Regions from separate parts of the Bacillus halotolerans genome, predicted to be linked through region 1. Evidence: riboswitches for the same ligand, from Rfam matches in the RefSeq annotation. Region 1 holds a riboswitch; each other region holds the start of a gene.

What was found. Region 1 has a riboswitch for thiamine pyrophosphate ahead of tenA (thiaminase II). Riboswitches for the same ligand answer to the same signal wherever they lie in the genome.
Region 2: another riboswitch for thiamine pyrophosphate. It lies ahead of DIC78_RS02810 (HMP/thiamine ABC transporter substrate-binding protein ThiU); the one in region 1 lies ahead of tenA (thiaminase II).
Region 3: another riboswitch for thiamine pyrophosphate. It lies ahead of thiT (energy-coupled thiamine transporter ThiT); the one in region 1 lies ahead of tenA (thiaminase II).

The regions. Positions count from the first base shown of each region.
Region 1 is NZ_CP029364.1:743,765-749,486, forward strand. It holds gene thiF (thiazole biosynthesis adenylyltransferase ThiF) at 1-292, opposite strand, end outside; gene thiG (thiazole synthase) at 289-1,059, opposite strand; gene thiS (sulfur carrier protein ThiS) at 1,056-1,256, opposite strand; gene thiO (glycine oxidase ThiO) at 1,256-2,365, opposite strand; gene tenI (thiazole tautomerase TenI) at 2,349-2,966, opposite strand; gene tenA (thiaminase II) at 2,944-3,651, opposite strand; TPP riboswitch at 3,732-3,840, opposite strand; gene DIC78_RS03740 (monovalent cation:proton antiporter family protein) at 3,903-5,722, opposite strand, start outside.
Region 2 is NZ_CP029364.1:590,752-596,473, reverse strand. It holds gene rsbRB (RsbT co-antagonist RsbRB) at 1-260, shown strand, start outside; gene DIC78_RS02825 (HMP/thiamine ABC transporter permease ThiX) at 294-1,058, opposite strand; gene DIC78_RS02820 (ABC transporter ATP-binding protein) at 1,033-2,676, opposite strand; gene DIC78_RS02815 (ECF transporter S component) at 2,663-3,268, opposite strand; gene DIC78_RS02810 (HMP/thiamine ABC transporter substrate-binding protein ThiU) at 3,265-3,870, opposite strand; TPP riboswitch at 3,967-4,078, opposite strand; gene DIC78_RS02805 (response regulator transcription factor) at 4,180-4,866, shown strand; gene DIC78_RS02800 (sensor histidine kinase) at 4,870-5,722, shown strand, end outside.
Region 3 is NZ_CP029364.1:3,119,022-3,124,743, forward strand. It holds gene DIC78_RS15970 (MOSC domain-containing protein) at 1-341, shown strand, start outside; gene DIC78_RS15975 (DinB family protein) at 347-835, opposite strand; gene DIC78_RS15980 (NfeD family membrane protein) at 1,004-1,528, shown strand; gene floT (flotillin lipid rafts scaffold protein FloT) at 1,547-3,076, shown strand; gene DIC78_RS15990 (GNAT family N-acetyltransferase) at 3,103-3,627, shown strand; gene thiT (energy-coupled thiamine transporter ThiT) at 3,668-4,246, opposite strand; TPP riboswitch at 4,347-4,448, opposite strand; rRNA gene DIC78_RS16000 (16S ribosomal RNA) at 4,921-5,722, shown strand, end outside.

The DNA of each region.
Region 1 (5,722 bases):
CATCCACATCACTGTTAATGGAACGAAGACGCTGCTCAGCAGCTGCTGCTTTCGGCAGTTCCTTTTTGACATCATTTTCTGTGTAAAGCTGCTGGCGCTGCAGATTGCTCCATTCGACGTAATCTCTATCGGCGATTTTCACCGATCCGACTCCCGCTCTCACCAGCATCTCTGCGCTGGCTGTTCCCAGTGCGCCGGCGCCGATGATCACAACGCGCGCCTCTCTCAGTTTCTTCTGGCCTTCGGGGCCGATTGGAGCAAACAGCTCCTGTCTGGAATACCTGTCCGTCATACAGGAAGACCTTCTCCCGGACTGCTAGCCGTCCCATATGACTTGGCTGGAATGCGGCCTGCTTCATAAGATAGACGTCCTGCTTCTACCGCGAGCTTCATGGCGTGTGCCATTTTCACCGGATCGTTCGCACCTGATACGGCCGTATTCAGCAGTACGCCGTCCGCTCCAAGCTCCATTGCATATGCCGCATCTTTTGGCGATCCGATTCCGGCATCCACGATGACAGGCACTTTCGCCTGTTCAATGATAAATGACAGATTCAGAGGATTTAAAATCCCCTGTCCCGATCCAATCGGAGAAGCCCCCGGCATAATGGCATGAACACCAAGCTCTTCAAGCTTTCTCGCCAGTACCACATCATCCGAAGTGTACGGCAGCACAATGAACCCTTCTTCAAGAAGCTGTTCAGACGCTTTTAACGTTTCCACAGGATCGGGCAGCAAGGAGCGGCTGCACCCGATGACTTCGACTTTAATCATGTCACAAAGCCCGGATGCCTTCGCAAGCCGTGCAATTCGAACTGCTTCTTCCGCCGTGCTGGCGCCTGCTGTATTTGGCAGAAGCGTATATTTTGATAAATCAAGCTGCTCCAGAAAATTAGGCTGAGACGCTTCAAAGATATTCATTCTCCGCACAGCAAATGTTAAAATATCAGACTCTGAAACAGCCACCGCTTCCTTTTGAATGTCAAACGATGGATATTTTCCCGTGCCCAGCAGCAACCTTGATTGAAATTGTTTCCCGCCAATTGTTAGCATTCTCATCCGCCTCCTACAAAATGGACAATTTCGATGACATCACGATCAGAAAGCTCTACCTCGTGATATTGTTCTTTACCGATAATTTCTTTATTTCTTTCAACGATCACGATTTTATTTTCAAGCTGATAAGACGCAAGCAAATCCTGAATCGTACCTGTGTCTCTATCCCACTCAACTTGTTTACCGTTCAGCTGAAGCATCATATCTGAACCGCCTCCTTGCGATCAATTCGAAAGGCGTGCAGCCAGTCTGCCTTGACCTCTTTATTCATAATGAGATCACCGATTAAAGCACCCGTTGCAGGAGCAAGCAGAATCCCGTTTCTGAAATGGCCCGCCGCAAATAAAATGCGGCTGTCCTCAGGGTGTCTGCCAATGTATGGTTTTCCGTCCTTTGTCCCCGGACGCAGTCCCGCCCAAAAACGATCAACCTTCATATTCTGAATCGCCGGCAACATCGTTTTCGCTTTTTCCATAACCGACTGAAGTCCGCCAAGATCCGGCTTATCGCTCCAATCACCAGGCTTCATCGTCGCGCCGACAACCAGTCTGCCGCTTTTTCTCGGTACGATATAGCAATGATCATGATAAAGTGTTTTTGTCAGCGGAATATCATCATTCCAAACAGACAGGCACTCTCCTTTTACAGGAAAAAATGACTGGTTCAACCCGAGCTGTTTAAAAAACATCCCGCTCCAGACCCCGCTGGCAACCACGACATGGTCCGCATGCACGTCACCGGAACCCGTTTTGATCAAAATGGATTCACCGCCACGCGTCACATCGAGAACGGGAGTATGCTCAAAAATATCCGTACCAAGCGCTTTAGCCGATTTAGCGTATGCCTTGCACACAAAATAAGGCTCAACATGAACATCGTCCTGAATAAAGCTCGCCCCGTAAATCTCACCGGCCGTATACGGCTCTTTTTCCAGCACTTCTTCTTTTGTATGCCAGCTGACAGTATGCAAATCGTCCATCCGTCTCAAGCGGGACACGTCTTCTTCGGAGAATGCAAGCTTAAACATACCGCCTTCATGCCTTCTGATATCAATGCCGGATAAGGCAAGTAGCTCCTCTCCAAGACCCTGATACAAACGCTGACTGTGCATGGCGAAATCAAAAAACGCATCCCGCTCCTCGCACTCGGCATGGGCGCCAAGCATCCCTGCCGCGGCGCTTGTTGTTCTGCCGCCGATTGTTCCGCTTTCAAGCAATGCGGTGTTTTTCTTTTCTTTTGCCAACTGATAAGCTATCGCGGAACCAATAATTCCGCCTCCAATGACAACTGCATCATAATGCCTTTTCATACTGAATCTCCTTTAGCTTGCGGGAATATCGTCTGGCAGCTTCCAAAGGATCATCGGAAGAAAAAATTCCGGACATGACAGCGATACCGTCTGAACCTGCTTGTTTCACTTCTCTTAATCTGGCAGGTGTCATTCCGCCAATTGCAATAACCGGAATCGAGATCCTCTGTTTGATTTCTGAAAGCAAAGACACGCCTCTGCCATCAAGGCCTTGTTTGCAATCCGTTTCAAACACATGGCCGAACAAAACATAATCAGCGTCTTCCTTTTCTGCCTGAAGCGCTTCCTCCAGTGAATGCACCGATCGCCCAATGTGCAGGTGAGGAAATCTGGCTCTTACTTGTTTCGGCGAAAAGCTGCTGCTCGGCAGCTGAACGCGGTGAATATTTGAAAAAAGCGCAATATCAACCCGGCCATTCATCACCAGCTTTTGCTTATCAACACCGCCTTCAGAAATAAGCTCCAGCAGTTTCAAAATGTCAGCCGCCGATTTAGACCGTTCACGAATATGGATGAAATCAACCTCATCCTGAATGGCTATAATTGATCTCATTAGATCTTCAACCGGCTTGCGGTCATCAGTTATGGCGTGCAGCTCCAAGCCCTTCCACCTCTTTTACGCCGCTGTCTGACCAGCCTTCTTTTCGATAAGCCATTCCCCAGAACTGATATTCATAATAGCTCGAAATAACGAAATTCTCTTTCATCTTGGCACGCACTTCCTCTGTGCTGTTTTCCGCCAGCTCATCCAGGCGGTTAATTTGTTCTTCCACCTGCTGTCTGAACCAGTCACCGCCGTATGTGCTAATCCACTTCTGGTAAATCGGATGCCCCGGATCACATGTCAGCAATTTCTCACCAACCTCATAATAAAGCCAATAGCACGGGAGAAGAGCTGCCAAGATTTCTGCAAAATTCCCGCTCAAAACCGAACGGTACATATGGGATGTATAGGAGTAAGCGGTAGGAGATGGCTTAAATGACTTCCGTTCTTCCTCACTGATTTCCAAAAGCTCCGTAAACTCGCGATGAAGCGCCATCTCCGCTTCATATGTACCTTGAGCATGGCTGGCCATGCGTCCTGTTGTATAAAGATCCTTTGCATAAGCGGCACCGAACGATTGCACCTTTGCAAAATGAGTTAAATAGTAAGAATCCTGAAGCACGTAATATTTAAAGCGGTCGATCGGGAGAGTTCCGTCACCGATCCCCTGAACAAATGGATGGACAAAGCTGCCTTCCCACCATTCTGCGGCTGCACTGCGGCATTCTTCTGAAAACTTCACACGTCATTCCCCCTGTCTGATAATAAAAAAACCACTTTCCCGCAAGGAAAAGTGGTTTGGAATTGGCATAGTTATATAACACAAATACCGCTCCACTTCCCTACGCAGGTCTGAACCTGTTCAAGTTATGAGGGTCTAAAAGTCACACTTTTATCTCAGCCCTTATAAAGGACACCCCTAGTGGTTTTACGAATGCATATTGAATTGTTCTGCCCCTCTATATTAACACGAATCCTTATTTGGTCAAGATATTATCCTTCCAATGTTTTCTTAAGATCGGTTACGTACCCGCGTGATCCGGTGACAATTAAGCGGTCTCCGATTTTCAGTCTTGTATCGCCGTGAGGAACGATGCTGTCGACACCCCGGAAAATCCTGACAAAAATCACGTCGCCTGTTAAAGGGAATTCACGGAGAATCACGCCGTCGTATTTGCTGTTTTCCATATTAATTTGATACAGCGAAGACTCTTGGTTCGTGAGCAGTTTCATGACGCCAGGCGCTTCTATCAGCGCGCGAAGCAGCGTTTTGGTCGACAGCAAGATGGAAAAGATGCTGATGCCCTGCTCTTTCAATTTCGCTTCGTTCTCCGGTGATCCGGTGCTGGCAATGACTCTTTCTGTTCCTTTTTCTTTGGCGTATAGTGCGATGTCCGTATTCATGTCTTCATCCCCTGTCGCCACCACAAGGATTTCTGTATCAAATATACCGAGTGATTCAAGGGTTTGATGCTCATAATCAGAAATCGTTTCGACGGAAAATACTGAGTCTGACAGCTTTTCCTCAGCGTTTTCTTGATAAACGTGCACGACACGCACTTCATACTCGTTCTCAGGCAATTCAAGTGTCACAGGCAGTGTCATTTGATTAGCGCCGATAAATGTGATCTTCTTTTTCTCCTCCGGCTGCTCCTGTTTTTTGTACAGCTTTTTAAAACCGACCGGCGTAAAAATACTTGCAATAACCGCCACCAGCGTAAGCGCTCCTGACATATTCGCGCTGATTACATGAAGCTGCTGGCCGATTGTCGCAGCGGCAATCACAAGAGAAAGCGTTGATGTCAGCAGGAAACCAGACGCCAAAATTGTGCGGTTATCATACCATTTCTTCAAGTACAGGACAGGAAGAATTTTGCTTACTAACAGCGCCATAAGCAACAGCGGAATCATCACTAAAATTTTCGGGTCCTGAAAAAGTGTCCAAATATCCAATTTTACACCGACCATCACAAAGAAAATCGGTATTAAGAACCCGTAGCCGAAGGAATCAAGTTGCTGAACCAGTTCCTTGTTCGGCGAGAGCAGGGAAACAAGCACGCCCGCTAAGAAAGCGCCGAGAATATTTTCTGCTCCCAGTGATTCAGACAGAGCCACCAGTACGATAATTAAGGTGAAAATAGCACGAGTCCCGATCTGGATCGTCCCTTTTGACATGGACTGAACAAAAGAACGGTGTTTGAAGACCCGGCCGAAAAAGTAAAGCACTACTCCGGCTGCGAACAGGATCATCAAGAGCCACATGTTTCCGCTGTCCTCTCCGTATAGAGAAGAAAATACAGCAAGAAGAATCATAGTGACCAAGTCAGCAATCACAGCAACAAGCAGGATAATCTGCCCGATGTTTGAATCCATGATCCGTTCTTCCTTTAAGGTTGGAACAACAACACCTAACGAAATCGTAGAAATAATAAGCGTCATTAAAAAAGCATTTTGGATAAATCCGGCCAAGACGAACCCATAGGACAGCAGCAATGATAAAATAAAAATACCGATAAAAATAATGGATGCTGTGGCAAATGTATTGGGTGCTTCCTTGCCGTTTTGCAGAAACTGCTTTTTCTTTCCTCTCTCAAAGGATGAAAAATCAATTTCAAGCCCGCTTAAAAACATTAAAAAGATAAATCCGAGCATAGAGAGCGTCTGCAGCCAAGTATCACCCTCCACAACTAAATTAAGACCGCTTTTTCCTATAATCAATCCCATAATAATTTCAGCAACTACAACAGGGATGCTGAGTTTAAACCGATGCAAAAGGATGGGAGTTAAAAATGCAACGATAAGTACGACAACTA
Region 2 (5,722 bases), 150 kb from region 1:
TTCTTGAGAACACGCTTAATGCATGTGCGAAAAGACGCGTTGAGCATCTGTTGATCGATCTTTCAGGTGTCGTCGTTGTTGATACAATGGTGGCGCACCAAATCTTTAAATTGATTGAGGCGCTTACTTTAATCGGTGTCAGATCCACATTGTCTGGAATCAGACCAGAAATTGCGCAAACCGCTGTACAGCTTGGAATTGATTTTACGAACATTAATATTAAAACCAATCTTGCCCAAGCATTGAACTATCATCAATAATAAAAAAGCCGCTATTCAACATAGCGGCTTTTTCTATGAGGTAAAACATAAAGACACAAGAAAAGATCCTGCGAATAACAAGAGAATGAGGAAAAAGAACAGCCAGTCGCGCGGGCTGACGGTAAGCGACCGGTAATACGTCCGGTTTCGGCTGCCTGTAAATCCTTTTGATTCCATCGCAAGAGCTGTTCGTTCCGCTTTTCTGATCGCGCTTGCTAATAGCGGGATGGTATAGCGCTTTAACGCGTTTATTTTTTCTTTTAAGCCATTTTCCGCCGCCCCGCCTCGGATTTTATGTGCCTGCTGGATCAGCTGGACCTCCTCTTTTAACAGAGGGAGAAAACGAAATCCGGCAATGACGCCATATGCAAGCTTCGGGGACAGCTTGCACTGCTGCACAAGACTCAGCATAAATAAAATCGGATCGGTTGTAAAAACAAACATCATTGATAAGGCAGAAAAGCACAAAATACGAAACCCGAGTGAGATGCCGACAGCCACATTTTCACTGTTGATCGAAAAAGGGCCGGCTTGGAACAGAAAATTATCTGCGGTCGTCGGAATCTTGCCGAAAACAGCGGCTGTCCATACGCAGCCGAATGCTAAAATCAAAAACGGAATCGTGAACAAAAGCCATTTTTTCAGCGGTATTCTGGCCGCAAACAGGACACCCGCAACAATCATGATATAAAAGCACGCCGGTGTGTAAGGATTGTAAATAAACGACAGCATGACGACACAGCAAAAAACCGCCGCTGCTTTTACTGCCGGGTTAATGAGATGTAACGGCTGCTTCATCACGCACCTCCTGCTGGTATGTCATCCATTCATATCGAAGGGGGAGGGTGAGCTTTGCTTTTTGGACGAGCTCGGCTTCCCTAGAAAATAATTGTTCCGGTGTTCCGTCAAAGGCCAAATGTGTGCCGTGAAGCACAAGCACGCTGTCAGCATATGAAGATACAAGCTCCATATCGTGTGTGATCATGAGGACAGCGGTGCCTTCTGTCTGGATATGCTGAATCATTTCCATGCATTCAGCGGCTGTTTTGGCGTCTTGGCCAAAGGTCGGTTCGTCTAAAAGCAAAACCGTTACATCGTGCATCAGCATTGTGGCGACACTCAGCCGCCGTTTTTGCCCTTGGCTGATCGCAAACGGATGGTGGTCCGCCAAATGTGCAAGGCCGAAACGCTGCAGCAGGTTCTGCGCTTTTTTCTCGGTTTCGGCATTTGCCGCATGGCCGAACAGCAGCTCATCATATACTGTGTCAGTCACAAACTGGTGCTCTGGATTTTGGAAAACCAATCCCATTTGTTTGCGAAGCTCTTTTTCTTTGTAAGACTCCAGCGGCTTATCATGCAGAAGAATCTTGCCGCTTTTCGGTTTGAGCAAACGGGCGAGAACAGACAACAGCGTAGATTTTCCTGTGCCGTTTGGCCCGACAAGTGCCGTCAAAGAGCCTGCACGCAATGAAAAACTGATGTCTTTGAAAATGGTCTGCTGTCCTCTTGAAAACGATAAGCTCTGGACCTGCACTGCGTGTTCAGCAGAAAGAACCGCCGCTTCTTCAGCAGGCCCAGCAGGGAAGGGTTCCTTGAACAGCGTTTCTTTTGACAATGTAAACGGTATGCTCACGTTTTCTTGTAAGCCACAAATTTTTGGCGCAGCGATTCCCATTGTTCTTAACATGTTTGAGTGATGCTGAAACATATCCTTAGTCGGCCCGTCTAAGGCTTTCTTGCCTGCTCCATCCAGTACGATTGTTCTTTCAACCCAAGGCGCCCACTCATCAAGCTGATGTTCGATCACGAGAAGGCCGAAGCCTTTTTCCTGCTGAAGCTCTTTGATCATTTGAACGAATTCCCGTGCTGAATAAGGGTCTAAAAGGGAAGTCGGTTCATCCAGAATAATGAGCTCAGGCTCCATCGCCAAAATACAGGCGAGCGCGACTTTTTGCTTCAGTCCCCCTGACAGAGTGGAAATCGTTTTTTCCTTTACATGAGTGATGTGTAATTTTTCCAGAACGTCATCAATTTTCTTCACCATTTCTTCTTGGGGGATTTGCAGATTTTCCAATCCAAAGGCGATTTCATCCTCTACTGTCAGCATACAAAACTGCTGCTCAGGGTCCTGAAAGACGACTCCGACATGCTGAGCGATTGTTTCAGAGGTTTCAGCGTCAGTGATCGTTTTTTGAAATAAGAATACATGCCCAGACAGCATCCCGTCGCAAGCTTCAGGGTAAAGCCCGTTTAAACAGAGGGCAAGCGAGCTTTTTCCGCACCCGCTCGGCCCTAACAATAAAGCGCATTCTCCTTTTTGGAGCTCAAACGTTATATCCTGAAAAATCGGTTTCTCGTTTTCTTCATATGAAAAGCTAAGCCGGTCAACCGAAAGCAACTTGTTATAGGCTTGCATGATTTGATACCCGTTTCCGTTTCCTTTTCTTTTTCAGTTCCTTTCCGAGTGCCATTCCGTTTAAGACACCCGTATATGCGAGAGAATCGCTGACAGCTTTTCCGAGAAGGCCGGCCAGGACCGCACCTGAAACGAGACGGATCACAAGCATAATGAGCAGATAGCCCGGTGAGTACGCCGCATAACCGGAAACAAAGAAATCATAAATAAAGCTGGACACCGAAGACCCCATACCCGCCAGAAGCAGCACAGGAAGGGAATATGCTTTCCAGCGTGTCGCAAGAAATACAGCTTCTGCTCCGAGACCTTGAACAATGCCGATAACGATAACCATCGGGCCTGAAGGATTTCCCAGCAAACATTCAACGAGAGCTGCAATGATTTCTGAAACAAGGGCCGCGCCCGGTTTACGAATGATGTACGCGGCAATCACTGACACGATAAACCAAATGCCGTAAATCGGTTCATAAGCGATGGGCCCGAACATCCCTGCAAGTACGTTTCCGAAATGGGTGAATACTAAATACACAATGCCAAAAACAATACTGATAACAGACATGATGACAATTTCTTTTACTTTCCAGCTTTTCATTTTATCCCTGCTTTCTGTTTTCTTGATGGACTGTTTGCCGAGAAGTTCACGGTCATGGTGACATGGGCTGTTTGCTGATTTGCCATGCGGAAAGCGGCTTCCAGTGTCCGGAACACGTCGTGTGCATCTCCGTCTACCTCACTTGCGTAATGAACACCCTGTACAAAGGTGCCGTCAGCCTTAGCGATTTCAACAGCTTTCATGATGATGTCCATATAATTCGGCTCATTCATCGGATAAAGCGCAAATTGGCAAGGAGCCTCTGCTTTCAGGTCGTGAACAGATTCTTCGTTGACACGCTTTTCATCTGCTGTCAGATATGTATCTCCTTGTGTATCGCCGGGGCAGCCGATGGAAAACGTCCCGTTCATGACAATGTGCTTTTCGCTATTTGCTGCATACAGGTAGATGGCTTTGGCGGCGTCGAATACATGCTCGATCGATCCGCGCAAAACTGTGCTGATATGATCGGTCTTTGTCCAAACCTTTGACGTATCCGTTTTTTTCAGCGCAGACTTGATCACACTGATAAAATCATCTGTCATCGGGTATAAAGAGAACCGAAATCCGGCGATTCTGCTTGTACCGCATAAGTTGTCCATTTCTCTGACCTCCTGTTTTTTTGGTAAAATAAAAAACTGCATATCCTTAGGGAATATGCAGTCATAGATCGAGTAAGCGCACGAAAAAATACACCTTTCGGTCAACCTGCACTTCCCCACGCTGGTATTATCCAGATCGGGTCATAAGGGATCAAAGCGCGTTTTTGCGCGCTTTATCTCAGCCATAACAGCACCCCTAGTGCTTTCCGTATACAATTTTTTATTTTGACATCATAATAGATGATAAGAATCATTTTGTAAACAATGAAATCATTTTTTTCATATAGGAACATGAGAGGATGATCGGAATTGGAAAAAGGGCACATATTAATTGTGGAAGATGAAGAAAAAATCGCGAGGGTCCTTCAGCTTGAATTGGAATATGAAGGATACAGCGTCACCATCAAACATAATGGCTCTGAAGGACTTAACGCGGCCACGGAAGGTTCGTATTCCCTATTGCTGCTCGATGTCATGCTGCCAGGGTTGAGCGGGCTTGAAGTGCTGCGCCGGCTGAGGAAAACGGATCAAAAGACACCGGTTATTTTATTAACAGCCCGCGACAGCGTTCCAGATAAGGTAACGGGGCTTGACATCGGTGCGAATGACTATGTCACCAAGCCGTTTGAAATAGAAGAATTGCTTGCCAGAATCAGAGCGGCACTCCGCCAAACCGGAAGCAAAACAGAGGATATCGGCACATTTTTGACATATGACGATTTGCAGGTGAACGAGAAAACACGTGAAGTCAGACGGGGAGACAAAGAAGTTGGATTAACGCCCCGGGAATTTGATCTGCTCGTCTATATGCTGAAGCATCCGCAGCAAGTGCTGACGAGAGAGCAAATTCTCAGCTCTGTATGGGGGTTTGATTACATCGGTGATACAAATGTCGTCGACGTGTACATAAGATATATCAGAAAAAAATTGGACTATCCTTACGAAAAACAGCTGATTCATACCGTACGCGGGGTCGGCTATACCATTAAGGGGTAAATGATGAAGCTGAAGACAAAGATTCATCTGTATACATCCATTTGGCTGTTGATTTTATTAATGTTGGTTCATACTGCGGTCTATCTCATTTTTTCATCGGCACTCACCTCAAAGGATGCGGCCCGTCTTGCCGATGAAACGGACAATATCACCGAAGCTCTTCATACCGCCGAAACACAAGGGGTGGCTTTGCAGGATATGCTGCAGGCCTATCTTCCGGCAAACGGAATGGTGCGGGTAGTGAGTGCGGATCGGAAAGCCGTCATGACCATCACAAAGGAAAAAGCATATAAAGACTTCCCTCTTTCTTTTCACAGCGGGGAAACGACAGACGTGACAAAGCATGAAGGCAAACTGTTTGCAGCAGCAGCTGTCCCGGTCATTTGGACAGACGGACAAGTCGTATCGCTTCAGCTCGTGGAAAGGCTGGAGCATACAGAAGAGAGTCTTCTTCTGCTAAGAATCATCTTAATTGCGGCCAGCGCGGCTGTCTGTATCGCTTCCTTCTTTGCCGGAAGCTTACTCGCCCGCCATATCACCAATCCAATCAGACAATTGGTGACAACGATGAAAGACATACAGAGAGAAAAAGCATTCAAAACAATTTCTCTGGAAGGACAGTCGCATGACGAACTGTATCAAATGGGGCTGACCTTTAATGAGATGGCGAGCATGCTGAAAGAGCACTACGATAAACAGCAGCAATTCGTCCAAGACGCTTCACACGAGCTGAAAACCCCGCTCACCATTATTGAAAGCTACAGCAATCTGATGAAACGCTGGGGGGCAAAAAAGCCTGAAGTGCTTGAGGAATCCATTGAAGCTATTCATTCAGAAGCGGTCCATATGAAAAAAC
Region 3 (5,722 bases), 1.8 Mb from region 1:
AAATGGGAGTCCCGAGTATTTTTCCCGAATGGCTCGGTGCAAATGTTGCAATTAGCGGTATACCTGATTTCACAACATTAAAAGAAGGAAGCCGGATTATATTTCCGAGCGGCGCCGCTTTACTGTGTGAGGGAGAAAATGATCCGTGTATCCAGCCGGGTGAAGTCATCCAGTCTTATTATCCGGACAAGCCAAAGCTTGCACCGGCTTTTGTCCGCCATGCGTTGGGGATAAGGGGCATTGTATGTATTGTCGAGAGACCCGGTGCCGTGTATGCGGGTGACGAAATAATCGTTTATTCATACCAGCGGAACATCAAACAAAAAGCAGAAAGAGTCTGAATAAATCAGACTCTTTCTATTTTCTCTTTAATTTCTTTGATCTGGCTGAGGTGGCGTTTATCGTGATGGCCGATAAATTCGATCCATTGTCTGACGGTCAGCTCTTGAAACAAGGGATGCGGCAATACTCTCTCAAAATCTTCTTCTTTAAGAGAGGCAATAACAGCTGTCAGCTGCTCCCTTACAACATCAAGCTCCCGTTTCATTTGGCTGCCTGAAATAAAATCATGATCCGGTTCAAGATGGGCCGGCGCTTTCCGTTTATTGCTTCTATCCTGTGCGGCCGTAAGCGGTTTTTCCTCAATCTCCTTAACAGGCGCTTCCTTTACTCGTTCTTTCAGCATGTTTTGGGCGGTCATATCAATTTTCTTCAAATGATCAAGAACTTCCCGTATACTCCATTCATCAGAAGAAGGCTTCTGATTCAGCTTTTCATCGGAAAGTCCTTTTACTTCATTCCATGTTTCTAATCTGGCTTCATTAAAGATACTCATCATATCTCCTCCTGAAAAAACATTACCATATATAAGAGCATTTATCATTTATAAAGTGCTTCGCGGGGAAGCATTTATCGAAAAATTTTGAAACCTTTCCCTCTGTATCTCGTATAAAAGGTAACGACGGCCGTCGGTTAAAGTAGCAGCTTAGAAAGGATGAGAAAATTGGAGTTATACGGTATTCCTGTCCAAACGATTTACCTTTACACCCTTATCATAGCCGGAAGCCTCACGCTGCTATTTTTATTTTTCGGAGATGTGTTTGAAGGGCTGTCCGAAGCTATTCCGTTATTACACCCGACATTGGTGCTCTCATTTTTCACATTTTTCTCCGCATCTGGATATATAGGCGAAACAGTTTTCCCCCTCTCCAGCCTGATTATTGCTCTAATATCCTGTCTTCTTTCGGTGCTGCTGGTGATATTGCTCCATTTATTTGTGCTTGTCCCTTTATCATCGGCAGAAGAATCATTGACTTATCGGGAAGATGATCTTAGAGGCAGACTCGGAAAAGTCATAACCGCTGTTCCGGTTGATGGATTTGGAGAAGTACTGATTGAAGGGATAGGCGGTACGATTTCAAAATCAGCGATCAGCTTTGAAAATGAACAGATCAGTTACGGAACAGTCGTCTTAGTTGTGGATGTCAAAAAAGGAGTTCTTTCAGTTACTCCGCATGAACCTTTATAAAATAAGGAGGAATGTCATATGACAATGCCGATTATCATCGTCATCGCAGTTGTATTCTTTTTACTCATCGCACTTATAGCGGTATTTATTACAAAATATCGTACGGCAGGGCCTGATGAAGCGTTAATTGTTACAGGAAGTTATCTTGGAAATAAAAATGTTCACGTTGATGAGGGAGGCAACCGCCTGAAGATTGTTCGCGGAGGAGGAACCTTTGTTCTTCCGGTTTTTCAGCAGGCTGAGCCGCTAAGTCTGTTATCAAGCAAACTCGATGTATCGACACCTGAAGTGTATACCGAGCAAGGTGTGCCTGTAATGGCAGACGGAACTGCAATTATTAAAATCGGCGGCTCTATTGGAGAAATCGCCACAGCAGCCGAACAATTTTTAGGAAAGTCAAAAGAAGACCGTGAGCAGGAGGCCCGTGAGGTACTGGAAGGCCACCTCCGTTCCATTCTCGGGTCTATGACAGTAGAAGAAATTTATAAAAACCGCGAAAAATTCTCTCAAGAAGTGCAGCGTGTCGCTTCACAGGATCTTGCGAAGATGGGTCTTGTGATTGTCTCCTTTACCATTAAAGATGTCCGTGATAAAAACGGCTATCTTGAATCACTAGGTAAACCGAGAATTGCGCAGGTAAAACGTGATGCTGACATTGCAACCGCAGAGGCCGATAAAGAAACAAGAATTAAGAGGGCGGAAGCCGATAAAGAAGCCAAAAAATCAGAGCTTGAACGAGCGACGGAAATTGCCGAAGCTGAAAAAATCAATCAGCTTAAAATGGCTGAATACCGGCGAGATCAAGATACAGCAAAAGCCAACGCTGACCAGGCATACGATTTGGAAACAGCCAAAGCACGCCAGCAGGTGACTGAGCAGGAAATGCAGGTCAAGATTATAGAACGCCAAAAACAAATTGAATTAGAAGAAAAAGAAATTCTCCGCCGTGAACGCCAGTATGATTCTGAAGTGAAGAAAAAAGCCGATGCAGACCGCTATTCAGTTGAGCAATCTGCCGCTGCTGAAAAAGCCAAACAGCTAGCCCAAGCCGATGCCAAGAAATACAGCATAGAAGCGATGGCGAAGGCTGAAGCTGAAAGGGTCAGAATTGACGGCCTTGCAAAAGCAGAAGCTGAAAAAGCAAAAGGTGAGACAGAGGCTGAGGTTATTCGCTTAAAAGGTCTTGCGGAAGCGGAAGCGAAAGAAAAAATTGCCGCTGCCTTTGAGCAGTACGGTCAGGCTGCGATTTTCGATATGATTGTCAAAATGCTTCCGGAATACGCGAAACAGGTATCAGCACCGCTTTCAAATATTGATAAGATCACCGTTGTTGATACAGGAGGAAACGGTGATTCAAGCGGCGCCAACAAAGTCACAAGCTATGCGACAAATTTAATGTCCAGTCTGCAAGAAAGCTTAAAAGCGTCTTCGGGAATCGACGTAAAAGAAATGATTGAGAACTTTTCAGGAAAAGGCAACATCAAACAGAGCATCAACGAACTGACAAATGAATTAAAAGAAACAAAACCTGTTCAAAAATCTGAATAACCATTGCGGAAAGGATTAGAGAATGAATGGTGACTATAAGAGAAGCACGACTAGATGATATAAAGGCAATCGCAAAAGTGCATGTTGACAGCTGGGTGACAACATACAGCGGCATTGTCTCCGCTGAATACTTAAATGGTTTGAACTACAAGGATTTTGAAGCCAAATGGAAAAGCCGTTCATTAAAGGGGGTTTTTGTGGCAGAAGATGAAAAAGGCTCGGTATTCGGCTTTGCATCTTTTGGTTCAATTCGTTCAGAGCAGAAAGGCTATGACGGAGAGTTGTATGCCATTTACCTTTTAAAAGAAAAACAGCGGCAAGGTGCAGGCAGAGCGCTTTTGACAAAGGGTACAGATTTTTTGCTTGATCAGGGCTTTACGAGCATGTTTGTTTGGGTCGTAGAAGAGAATCCTTCGATTAATTTTTATCAGTCGTTTTCACCTGAAAGAGCAGCCGAGGATAGTTTTGAAATCGCAGGAGAAAGCATGAAAGAAATAGGATTCGGCTGGCCGGATCTTGCTTCATTAAAAAATCTGCTTAACGGAAGATAAAAAACAACCCCCAGCGGAACGGCCGCTGGGGGTTGTTAGATTAAGCCTTTTCGGTTTTCAGCAAGCGCGGAGCTGTCATGAACAATAAACAAAGGGCAATCGCACAGATGATGAATGACGGAATCATATAAGTAGCATTATAAGTTAATGAGTAGAGCCATACCGGCGTTCCTTTTGGTGCAAAGCTGCCGAAAAATACAGCCCCTGAAATCACGTGTGCAGCATAACGCAGAAAACTGCCGATAAAAACTGCGCAAATAATTGATACGATCAATTTCCCTTTTGCTTTTGATAAGGCGGATTTGCGGACAGCGGAAGCGAAAAAGCCGCTTATGCCGACAGCGGCGAACGCTGCCATGTAATCAAGCAACAGCTGAACAGGGTGCTGAAGAAATAGATTTCCGATCGCAATTTGAACGAGACCTGTCAATAGACCGGTTGTAAGCCCCGCTTTAACTCCCCAGCGAAAAGAAATCAAAAAAATCGGAATCATCATGATGGATACCGACCCTCCTTGAGGCATACGGAGGAACATTCCGGAAACGATGTCTAAAATGACAGCAGCAGCAGTCATGATTGCAATTTCAATAAGACGTACCAGTTGTCTTGATTGAGCCATAAAAATCCCCTTCCATCGATAGACAATCCAAAAGGACAACAAAAAAGCAGCACGCGGAAGGATGAGGAAAGTTCCACGCACTGCTTTACAATCTGCAATTCATTTGACTTTGCCACATCCCTACGCCAGCGTTAACTAACAGGTTCAAAGGGTCAGAACGAAACCGCTCACTCTCAGCTTTTATGCTCCCCTTGTGGTCATCGGATATTTAGTTCGTTTCTACTATACAAGAAAAAGGTTAAAACAACAAGATGACATTGCCTGTAGTAAATGTTCTTTAATAGATAAATGTTTTATAAAGCATTACAAGTTAGATAGAATAAAGAAAGATTACAGTTTTATTGTTTTATAGATTTTTTTAAAAAACTATTGCAATAAATAATTATAGGTGTTATATTATTAAACGTCGCTGATGAACAGCAGACAAAACAAGAAGCTTTAAACAACTTTTAAAAAAGTTGTTGACAATTAAGAAGCTGAGTGTTATATTGGTAAAGCTGCTTCATTGAGAGCGGTGATGATCTTTGAAAACTAAACAAGACAAAACGTACCTGTTAATTCAAGTTTTATTATAAATCGCACAGCAATGTGCGTAGTCAGTCAAACTGAGGTCTGCACGATGCAGATCACGCAGATGTTGCCACAGGATGTGGTGAACTTAATCTGCGATCCATTTATCGGAGAGTTTGATCCTGGCTCAGGACGAACGCTGGCGGCGTGCCTAATACATGCAAGTCGAGCGGACAGATGGGAGCTTGCTCCCTGATGTTAGCGGCGGACGGGTGAGTAACACGTGGGTAACCTGCCTGTAAGACTGGGATAACTCCGGGAAACCGGGGCTAATACCGGATGCTTGTTTGAACCGCATGGTTCAAACATAAAAGGTGGCTTCGGCTACCACTTACAGATGGACCCGCGGCGCATTAGCTAGTTGGTGAGGTAATGGCTCACCAAGGCAACGATGCGTAGCCGACCTGAGAGGGTGATCGGCCACACTGGGACTGAGACACGGCCCAGACTCCTACGGGAGGCAGCAGTAGGGAATCTTCCGCAATGGACGAAAGTCTGACGGAGCAACGCCGCGTGAGTGATGAAGGTTTTCGGATCGTAAAGCTCTGTTGTTAGGGAAGAACAAGTACCGTTCGAATAGGGCGGTACCTTGACGGTACCTAACCAGAAAGCCACGGCTAACTACGTGCCAGCAGCCGCGGTAATACGTAGGTGGCAAGCGTTGTCCGGAATTATTGGGCGTAAAGGGCTCGCAGGCGGTTCCTTAAGTCTGATGTGAAAGCCCCCGGCTCAACCGGGGAGGGTCATTGGAAACTGGGGAACTTGAGTGCAGAAGAGGAGAGTGGAATTCCACGTGTAGCGGTGAAATGCGTAGAGATGTGGAGGAACACCAGTGGCGAAGGCGACTCTCTGGTCTGTAACTGACGCTGAGGAGCGAAAGCGTGGGGAGCGAACAGGATTAGATAC